DNA from 2 places in the Streptomyces sp. NPDC006711 genome. Region 2 is predicted to be linked to the other one. Evidence: predicted binding sites of a transcription regulator. Region 2 holds the regulator's gene; the other holds the start of a gene.
What was found. Region 2 encodes HrcA, which represses chaperone genes, less so after heat shock. Its sites were predicted from a motif close to TTNGCACTCNGNNNNNCNGAGTGCNAA; they were not measured.

Region 1: a site for HrcA is predicted at 2,111-2,137, ahead of groL (chaperonin GroEL). Genes of this name have one in related genera too.

What each region holds. Positions count from the first base shown of each region.
Region 1 is NZ_JBIAGO010000012.1:176,152-180,595, forward strand. Features, by position in the region: gene ACFYM2_RS23495 (DUF4097 family beta strand repeat-containing protein) at 1-104, opposite strand, end outside; gene groL (chaperonin GroEL) at 356-1,981, opposite strand; gene ACFYM2_RS23505 (cold-shock protein) at 2,793-2,996, opposite strand; gene ACFYM2_RS23510 (ubiquitin-like small modifier protein 1) at 3,396-3,671, opposite strand; gene thrC (threonine synthase) at 3,732-4,444, opposite strand, start outside.
Region 2 is NZ_JBIAGO010000031.1:349-4,792, reverse strand. Features, by position in the region: gene ACFYM2_RS33515 (nitronate monooxygenase) at 1-638, opposite strand, end outside; gene dnaJ (molecular chaperone DnaJ) at 750-1,889, opposite strand; gene hrcA (heat-inducible transcriptional repressor HrcA) at 1,890-2,909, opposite strand; gene ACFYM2_RS33500 (MBL fold metallo-hydrolase) at 3,073-3,795, shown strand; gene ACFYM2_RS33495 (DUF3097 domain-containing protein) at 3,822-4,444, shown strand, end outside.

The sequences.
Region 1 (4,444 bases), on a different contig from region 2:
CGAGCCCGCCACCGGGAGGTGGAGGACTGGGCAGCAGCCGGCTTGGTGGTGGACCCGTTGGCGGACTCGGTGGTGGACCACGTGGTGGACTGGGTGGTGCTCATTGACTCTCCTGCGCGGACGCCCCTCGGGGCGGCCCCCGTGCCGGTCCCCTCTGCCGGTCAAGCATGCCCGGCCCCCGTGCCCCCGCACCATGGGGCCAGCACCCTTGCCGAAGTTCGGTTTCCCGTACCCCCAGGCTTCGTACCCCCCGCCCCACTTGAAACGGCCGAGGGCGGCACCCCCGTGCTGGGAGTGCCGCCCTCGGCGTACAACGTGCGGCAGTGAACTGCCTGGAGCTACCGATCCGTTGGGATCAGAAGTCCATGTCACCGCCCGGCATGCCGCCCGGGGCACCGCCGGCGGCGGCCTTCTCCGGCTTGTCGGCGATGACGGCCTCGGTGGTGAGGAAGAGCGCCGCGATGGAGGCGGCGTTCTGCAGCGCGGAGCGCGTGACCTTCGCCGGGTCGATGATGCCCTCGGCGATCATGTCGACGTACTCACCGGTCGCGGCGTTCAGGCCGTGGCCGACGGGCAGGTTGCGCACCTTCTCGACGATGACGCCACCCTCGAGACCACCGTTGACGGCGATCTGCTTGAGCGGGGCCTCAAGGGCCAGCTTCACGGCCTTGGCGCCGGTCGCCTCGTCGCCCTCGAGCTCAAGCTTCTCGAACACCGCGGAGGCCTGGAGCAGGGCCACGCCACCACCGGCGACGATGCCCTCCTCGACGGCCGCCTTCGCGTTGCGAACGGCGTCCTCGATGCGGTGCTTGCGCTCCTTGAGCTCGACCTCGGTGGCCGCGCCCGCCTTGATGACGGCCACGCCGCCGGCGAGCTTGGCGAGGCGCTCCTGGAGCTTCTCGCGGTCGTAGTCCGAGTCGCTGTTCTCGATCTCGGCGCGGATCTGGTTGACGCGGCCCTGGACCTGGTCGCTGTCACCGGAGCCGTCGACGATGGTCGTCTCGTCCTTGGTGATGACGACCTTGCGGGCGCGGCCGAGCAGGTCGAGACCGGCGTTCTCCAGCTTCAGGCCGACCTCCTCGGAGATGACCGTGCCGCCCGTGAGGATGGCGATGTCACCGAGCATGGCCTTGCGGCGGTCGCCGAAGCCCGGGGCCTTGACGGCGACGGACTTGAAGGTGCCGCGGATCTTGTTGACGACCAGGGTCGACAGGGCCTCGCCCTCGACGTCCTCGGCGATGATCAGCAGGGGCTTGCCCGACTGCATGACCTTCTCGAGGAGCGGCAGCAGGTCCTTGACCGAGCTGATCTTCGAGTTGACGATCAGGATGTACGGGTCGTCGAGCGACGCCTCCATACGCTCCATGTCGGTGGCGAAGTACGCCGAGATGTAGCCCTTGTCGAAGCGCATGCCCTCGGTGAGCTCAAGCTCGAGCCCGAAGGTCTGCGACTCCTCGACGGTGATGACGCCTTCCTTGCCGACCTTGTCCATCGCCTCGGCGATGAGCTCGCCGATCTGGGTGTCGGCGGCGGAGATGGAGGCCGTCGAAGCGATCTGCTCCTTGGTCTCCACGTCCTTGGCCTGCTCCAGGAGGGCGGCGGAGACGGCCTCGACGGCCTTCTCGATGCCGCGCTTCAGGGCCATCGGGTTGGCGCCGGCGGCCACGTTGCGCAGACCCTCGCGCACCAGGGCCTGGGCGAGGACGGTCGCGGTGGTCGTTCCGTCACCGGCGACGTCGTCCGTCTTCTTGGCGACTTCCTTGACCAGCTCGGCGCCGATCTTCTCGTACGGGTCCTCGAGCTCGATCTCCTTGGCGATGGAAACACCATCGTTGGTGATCGTGGGGGCGCCCCACTTCTTCTCGAGGACGACGTTGCGGCCCTTGGGGCCGAGGGTGACCTTGACGGCGTCGGCGAGCTGGTTCATCCCGCGCTCGAGACCGCGCCGTGCCTCCTCGTCGAACGCGATGATCTTGGCCATGTGAAGTGGTCCTCCCGGACAGGGGTGGCGTTCTTCGTGGACCGTGTCGGTGCCCGCGACGGACGGCCTGCATCCCTTGTGGTTCCTTGCCCCACTCGGGTTGCGGGCCTCACTGACCCGATCCAAGTTCTGTCACTCTCACTGGGAGAGTGCTAAGCCCAATGATTAGCACTCGGCACCTGCGAGTGCAAGCGAGTCTCTTGAACCGGGGGGTGCCGCTTGGCGGGGTTGGCCGGTCCGTCGGGGTTGGGGGGGGGCTCTGCCCCCACGCCCCCGGCGCGGCTTCTGGCGGGGCCGCCTGCGCAGTTCCCCGCGCCCCTGGCGTGCCGTTGCCCTGCGGGCCGTGCTCGCCTCCCGCGCAGTTCCCCGCGCCCCTCAAACCCGCATCACGCCAGCGGGCCGTGCTCGCTTCTCGCGCAGTTCCTCGCGCCCCTGACACCCGCTGGCGCCTGCGAGCCGTGCCCGCGTCCCGCGCAGTTCCCCGCGCCCCTCAAACCCGCATCACGCCAGCGGGCCGTGCTCGCCTCCCGCGCAGTTCCTCGCGCCCCCAAACCCGCTGATACCTGCGAGCCGTGCCCGCGTCCCGCGCAGTTCCCCGCGCCCCTCAAACCCGCATCACGCCAGCGGGCCGTGCTCGCTACTCGCGCAGTTCCCCGCGCCCCTGACACCCGCTGATGCCTGCGGGGCGTGAGCGCCTCCCGTGCAGTTGCTCGCGCCTCTGAAGGGCTCGGTGCGGGGAATGCGTGAAGGGGGCCGCCCGGTGGGTGGTCCCCTTCATGCGTTTGTGCGTCGGTGGCCGATCGCGTCTCTATCAGACGGCGAGCTTGACCATGTCCGCCTGCGGACCCTTCTGGCCCTGCGAGATCTCGAACTCGACTCGCTGACCTTCTTCAAGGGTGCGGTAACCGTCCATCTGGATCGCGCTGTAGTGGACGAAAACATCCGCACCACCGTCGACCGCGATGAAGCCGTACCCCTTCTCCGCGTTGAACCACTTGACGGTGCCCTGAGCCATGCCTAACTCCCCTATTACTGGCCCTTGCACGGGGCCGCACTTCGCGGACCCGGGTCAGACCTGCACCCTCCGACAGGAGAGGGTGTGCGCCGGAACGCGTCGACCGCGGCTGAATGTATCTGCCCAACTGCCCTCTGCAACAGGTCAATCGGACGAGAATTCCGGGCACGCACGGGGAGCGGAATGCCATTTATTCTGCATTCCGGGGCAAGTCGGGCCGGGCAAAGCGCACTTAAGGCGCAAACGGCTCACACACTTTGACCCCATGTTGTCGCGTTCTCATATGCGCGTGGCACTCGGAGCGAGGGGGCTTCCCCAACTGTACCCCGCTCAACCATGTTGAATTGCCCCCTCCGCTTCCCGTGCGGAGGGGGCAATTCCGAAAGCGGTGGGCGCGGTTCAGCCGCCGGCGACCGCCGGAATGATCGAGACACCGGCGCCGTCCGGCGTCGCCGTCTCCAGGCCCTGCTCGAAGCGGACGTCGTCGTCGTTGACGTACACGTTGACGAAGCGGCGCAGCTTGCCCTGGTCGTCCAGGACGCGCGCGGCGATCCCGGTGTGGTTCTTCTCCAGGTCGGCGATGACGTCGGCCAGGGTCGTCCCCTCGGCCGTGACCTCGGCCTTGCCGCCGGTGTAGGTGCGCAGGATCGTGGGGATGCGGACGTTCACGCTCATGGTTTCGGTGCTCCTAGTCGTCGTTCGGCAGTGGCTCGGTGGGCCGTGCGGGCGGCCTCGTCAGTGGGCCAGGCCCGCGTCGCGGAAGGCGTCCAGGCTCGGGCGGATGGTGGCGGTCGCCTGGGAGGTGGCGGCCACCGCGTCCAGGGTCTTGAGTCCGTCACCGGTGTTGAGCACGACCGTGGTGAGCGAGGGGTCGATGAGACCGGCGTCGATGAGCTTCTTCGTGACGCCGACCGTCACGCCGCCCGCGGTCTCCGCGAAGATGCCCTCGGTGCGGGCGAGCAGCTTGATGGCGTCGACGATCTGTTCGTCGTTCACGTCGTCCACCGCACCGCCCGTGCGGCGCGCGATGTCCAGGACGTAAGGGCCGTCCGCCGGGTTGCCGATGGCGAGCGACTTGGCGATGGTGTCGGGCTTCTGGGGGCGTACGACGTCGTGTCCGGCCTTGAAGGCGGTCGACACCGGCGAGCAGCCCTCGGCCTGGGCGCCGAAGATCTTGTACGGCTTGTCCTCGACCAGGCCGAGCTTGATCAGCTCCTGGAGCCCCTTGTCGATCTTGGTGAGCTGGGAGCCCGAGGCGATCGGGATGACCAGCTGGTCGGGGAGGCGCCAGCCCAGCTGTTCGCAGATCTCGTACGCCAGCGTCTTGGAACCCTCGCCGTAGTACGGACGCAGGTTGACGTTGACGAAGCCCCAGCCCTCGCCGAGCGGGTCGCCGATGAGCTCGGAGCAGAAGCGGTTCACGTCGTCGTAGTTGCCCTCGATGCCGA
Region 2 (4,444 bases):
CCCGCGGCGACGATCGGCAGCTGGACGCTGTCGCGTACGAGGGCGATCAGGGTGAGCAGTCCGATGCCCGCGCCGCCGGCCTGCGCATCGTCGCGGAAGGTGCCCTGGTGGCCGCCCGCTTCGACGCCCTGCACACACACCGCGTCGGCCCCCGCCCACTGCGCGGCCTGGGCCTCCTGGGGCGTGGTCACGGTGACGATCGTGTAGGTGCCGATCTTCGCGAACGCGTCCACGACCGCGCGGTCGGGGCAGCCGAAGGTGAAGGAGACGACGGGCACCGGGTCCTCGCGCAGGATGGCGAGCTTGGCCTCGTAGTTGTCGTCGCCCCCGGTGTCCGCGTCGCCCAGCGGCGTCTCGTACCAGGTGGCCTCGCCCGCGAGCTGGTGGCGGTAGACCTCGATGGCGGCGGGGTCGGTGCCGGGGTCCTGGGGCATGAACAGGTTGACGCCGAAGGGCCGGCCGGTCAGGCCGCGCACCTGCTTGATCTCCTGGTACATGCCGTCGGCCGTCTTGTACCCGGCGGCCAGGAAGCCGAGCCCCCCGGCCTCGGACACGGCCGCGGCCAGCGCCGGACCGGAGGCGCCGCCCGCCATGGGCGCCTGCACGATCGGATACCGGCAGAGATCGGTCAAAGCCATGCTTGCATCGTGCCACGACGTCGCTCCCGCACCGAATCGCCGGTCGCCGGAACGTGGAGGGGATGCGAAAAGGGGGCCGGGGTGGTGACCCCGGCCCCCTTCCCGTACGGCCTACCGGCCGTTGAAGGCGTCCTTCAGGCGGGAGAACAGGCCCTGCTGGCCCGGCTGGAACTGGCCCGTGGGGCGCTCCTCGCCGCGCAGCTTGGCCAGCTGACGCAGCAGGTCCTCCTGCTGCGGGTCCAGCTTGCTCGGGGTCAGGACCTCCACGTGCACGATGAGGTCACCGCGCCCGCCGCCGCGCAGATGCGTGATGCCGCGGCCGTGCAGCGGGATGGACTGGCCGGACTGGCTGCCCGGGCGGATGTCCACCTCCTCCATGCCGTCCAGCGTCTGGAGCGGCACCTTCGTGCCGAGCGCCGCCGCCGTCATGGGGATGGTGACCGTGCAGTGCAGGTCGTCGCCGCGCCGCTGGAACACGTCGTGCGCCAGCTCGTGGATCTCCACGTACAGGTCGCCCGCGGGGCCGCCGCCGGGGCCGACCTCGCCCTCGCCCGCGAGCTGGATGCGGGTGCCGTTGTCGACACCGGCCGGGATCTTCACGGTCAGGGTGCGCCGCGAGCGGATGCGGCCGTCGCCCGCGCACTCCGGGCACGGTGTGGGCACCACGGTGCCGAAGCCCTGGCACTGCGGGCAGGGCCGCGAGGTCATGACCTGACCGAGGAAGGACCGGGTGACCTGGGACACCTCGCCGCGACCGCGGCACATGTCACAGGTCTGCGCGGAGGTGCCGGGGGCGGCGCCCTCGCCCGAACAGGTCGTGCACACCACGGCGGTGTCGACCTGGATCTCCTTGGTGGTGCCGAAGGCCGCCTCGTTGAGGTCGATCTCCAGGCGGATCATGGCGTCCTGGCCCCGGCGGGTCCGCGAGCGCGGGCCGCGCTGGGATGCCGTGCCGAAGAAGGCGTCCATGATGTCCGAGAAGTTGCCGAAGCCGCCCGCGCCGAAGCCGCCGGCCCCGCCACCGCCGCCCGACGACGACAGCGGATCCCCGCCGAGGTCGTAGACCTGCTTCTTCTGCGGGTCCGACAGGACCTCGTACGCGGCGTTGATCTCCTTGAAGCGCTCCTGCGTCTTCGGGTCCGGATTCACATCCGGGTGGAGTTCGCGTGCGAGGCGCCGGAACGCCTTCTTGATCTCGTCCTGTGATGCGTCGCGGCGCACGCCGAGTACGGCGTAGTAGTCCGTGGCCACTTACGACTCCGCCAGGATCTGTCCGACGTAACGTGCCACTGCGCGTACCGCTCCCATCGTTCCGGGGTAATCCATGCGGGTCGGTCCGACCACGCCGAGTTTGGCGACCGCCTCGCCGCCGGAACCGTAGCCGACCGACACGACGGACGTGGAGTTCAGTCCTTCATGGGCGTTGTTCTCGTGCCCGATGCGTACGGTCATGCCCGATTCCTTGGCCTCGCCGAGCAGCTTGAGGAGCACGACCTGCTCCTCAAGTGCTTCCAGCACCGGCCTGATGGTCAGCGGGAAGTCGTGTCCGAAGCGGGTCAGATTGGCGGTGCCGCCGATCATCAGCCGCTCCTCGGTCTCTTCGACCAGGGTTTCGAGGAGGGTGGCGAGGACCGTCGAGACGGTTCCCCGGTCCTCCGGTTCAAAGGACTCCGGCAGGTCCTGCACGAGCTGCGGCACGTCCGCGAAGCGGCGTCCCACCACCCGTGCGTTGAGCCGGGCCCGCAGGTCCGCGAGCGCGGCCTCGCCGAACGGCGCCGGGCAGTCGACCATACGCTGCTCGACCCGGCCGGTGTCCGTGATCAGCACCAGCATGAGCCGGGCCGCGGCGAGTGAGAGCAGTTCCACATGCCGCACCGTCGAGCGGGTCAGCGACGGGTACTGCACGACCGCCACCTGCCGGGTCAGCTGCGCGAGCAGCCGCACCGTACGGGCCACGACGTCGTCCAGGTCCACCGCGCTGTCCAGGAAGTTCTGGATCGCGCGGCGCTCGGGCGACGACAGGGGCTTGACGCCCGCGAGCCGGTCGACGAAGAGCCGGTAGCCCTTGTCGGTCGGGATGCGGCCGGCGCTGGTGTGGGGCTGGGCGATGAAGCCCTCCTCCTCCAGGACCGCCATGTCGTTGCGCACGGTCGCCGGTGAGACGCCCAGCGCGTGCCGCTCGGTCAGGGCCTTCGACCCGACCGGCTCCTCGGTGCCGACATAGTCCTGGACGATGGCGCGCAGCACCTCGAGCCTGCGTTCACTGAGCATCGCGCACACCTCCAGTAGCTCCAGTAGCCGTCCGTTTGGCACTCACTGTGTTCGAGTGCCAGCAATCCCCGGCCAGTGTACGGCCGACCGGTACGCCCCTAGCAAGGGCGGCCGACCACGCTACCTCGCGGCGTCGCTCCCGGATCGCGGATAGCGTCGCCTCATGGACATCCGTTGGGAAGAGTTCGGCTGGGAGCGCCTGGGTGACGCAGTGGGGCGCAGACGCCTGCCGGGCTGGGACGCGACCGCCGCGCTGGTCGCCGGCGAGGACGCGCTGCTCCTGTACGACACCGGCGCGACGCTGCGTGAGGGCGCCGAACTGCGGGCGCAGGCGCAGGCCCTGTTCGGCCGCCGTGTGACCCACATCGCGCTCAGCCACCCCCATTTCGACCATGTCCTCGGCACGGCGGCCTTCTCCGGCGCCCAGGTGTACGGGGCCGTCGGCATCGAGCGGGCCCTGGACCCCGAGGAGCTGCGCTCGGACGCGGTACGCCAGGGAGTGCCCGAGCGGGACGCGGCCGAGGCGGCCGACCTGCTGGTGCTGCCCCACCACGCGGTGTCCGGCGAGTGGACGCTCGACCTGGGCGGGCGCCAGGTGCTGCTCGCCAACGTGGGACCCGGGCACAGCGGGCACGACCTGGTGGTGCTCATCCCCGCGAGTGGCGGGTCGCCGGAGATCGTCCTGTGCGGCGACCTCGTGGAGGAGTCGGGCGAGCCGCAGGCGGGCCCGGACGCGGTCGGCACGCGCTGGCCGGCCGCCCTGGACCGGCTGCTGTCGCTCGGCGGCCCGGCAGCGGTGTACGTGCCCGGGCACGGGGCGGTGGTGGACGCGTCCTTCGTCCGCGCCCAGCGTGACCAACTCGCCGTCAGATTCGGCGTGTCGTAGCGCCGGCCGCCCGTATCGTCTGACGCATGCGCAGCTACAGCCCCGACCTGACCCCACCCTGGAAGAAGAAGCAGGCGCCTGTTCCCGAGGTTCCCGCCGAGGCCGATCTCGTCGTCGAGGAGGTCTCCACGGGGTTCTGCGGGGCGGTGATCCGCTGCGAGAAGACGGCGCAGGGGCCGACCGTCACCCTGGAGGACCGTTTCGGCAAGCACCGGGTCTTCCCCATGGAGCCGCGCGGCTTCCTCCTGGAGGGCCGGGTCGTCACCCTCGTACGCCCCTCGGCGGTCGCGCCCGCGCCCGTGCGCCCCGCGCGCACCGCGTCCGGTTCGGTGGCCGTGCCCGGGGCGCGGGCGCGGGTCGCGCGGGCGGGCCGGATCTACGTCGAGGGGCGGCACGACGCGGAGCTCGTGGAGAAGGTGTGGGGGGACGACCTGCGCGTCGAGGGCGTCGTCGTGGAGTACCTGGAGGGCATCGACGATCTTCCCGCCATCGTCGCGGAGTTCGCGCCGGGGCCGGACGCGCGGCTGGGTGTCCTGGTCGACCACCTGGTGCCGGGTTCCAAGGAGTCCCGTATCGCCGCGTCCGTGACGCATCCGGACGTGCTGGTGGTCGGGCACCCCTACATCGACGTGTGGGAGGCCGTGAAGCC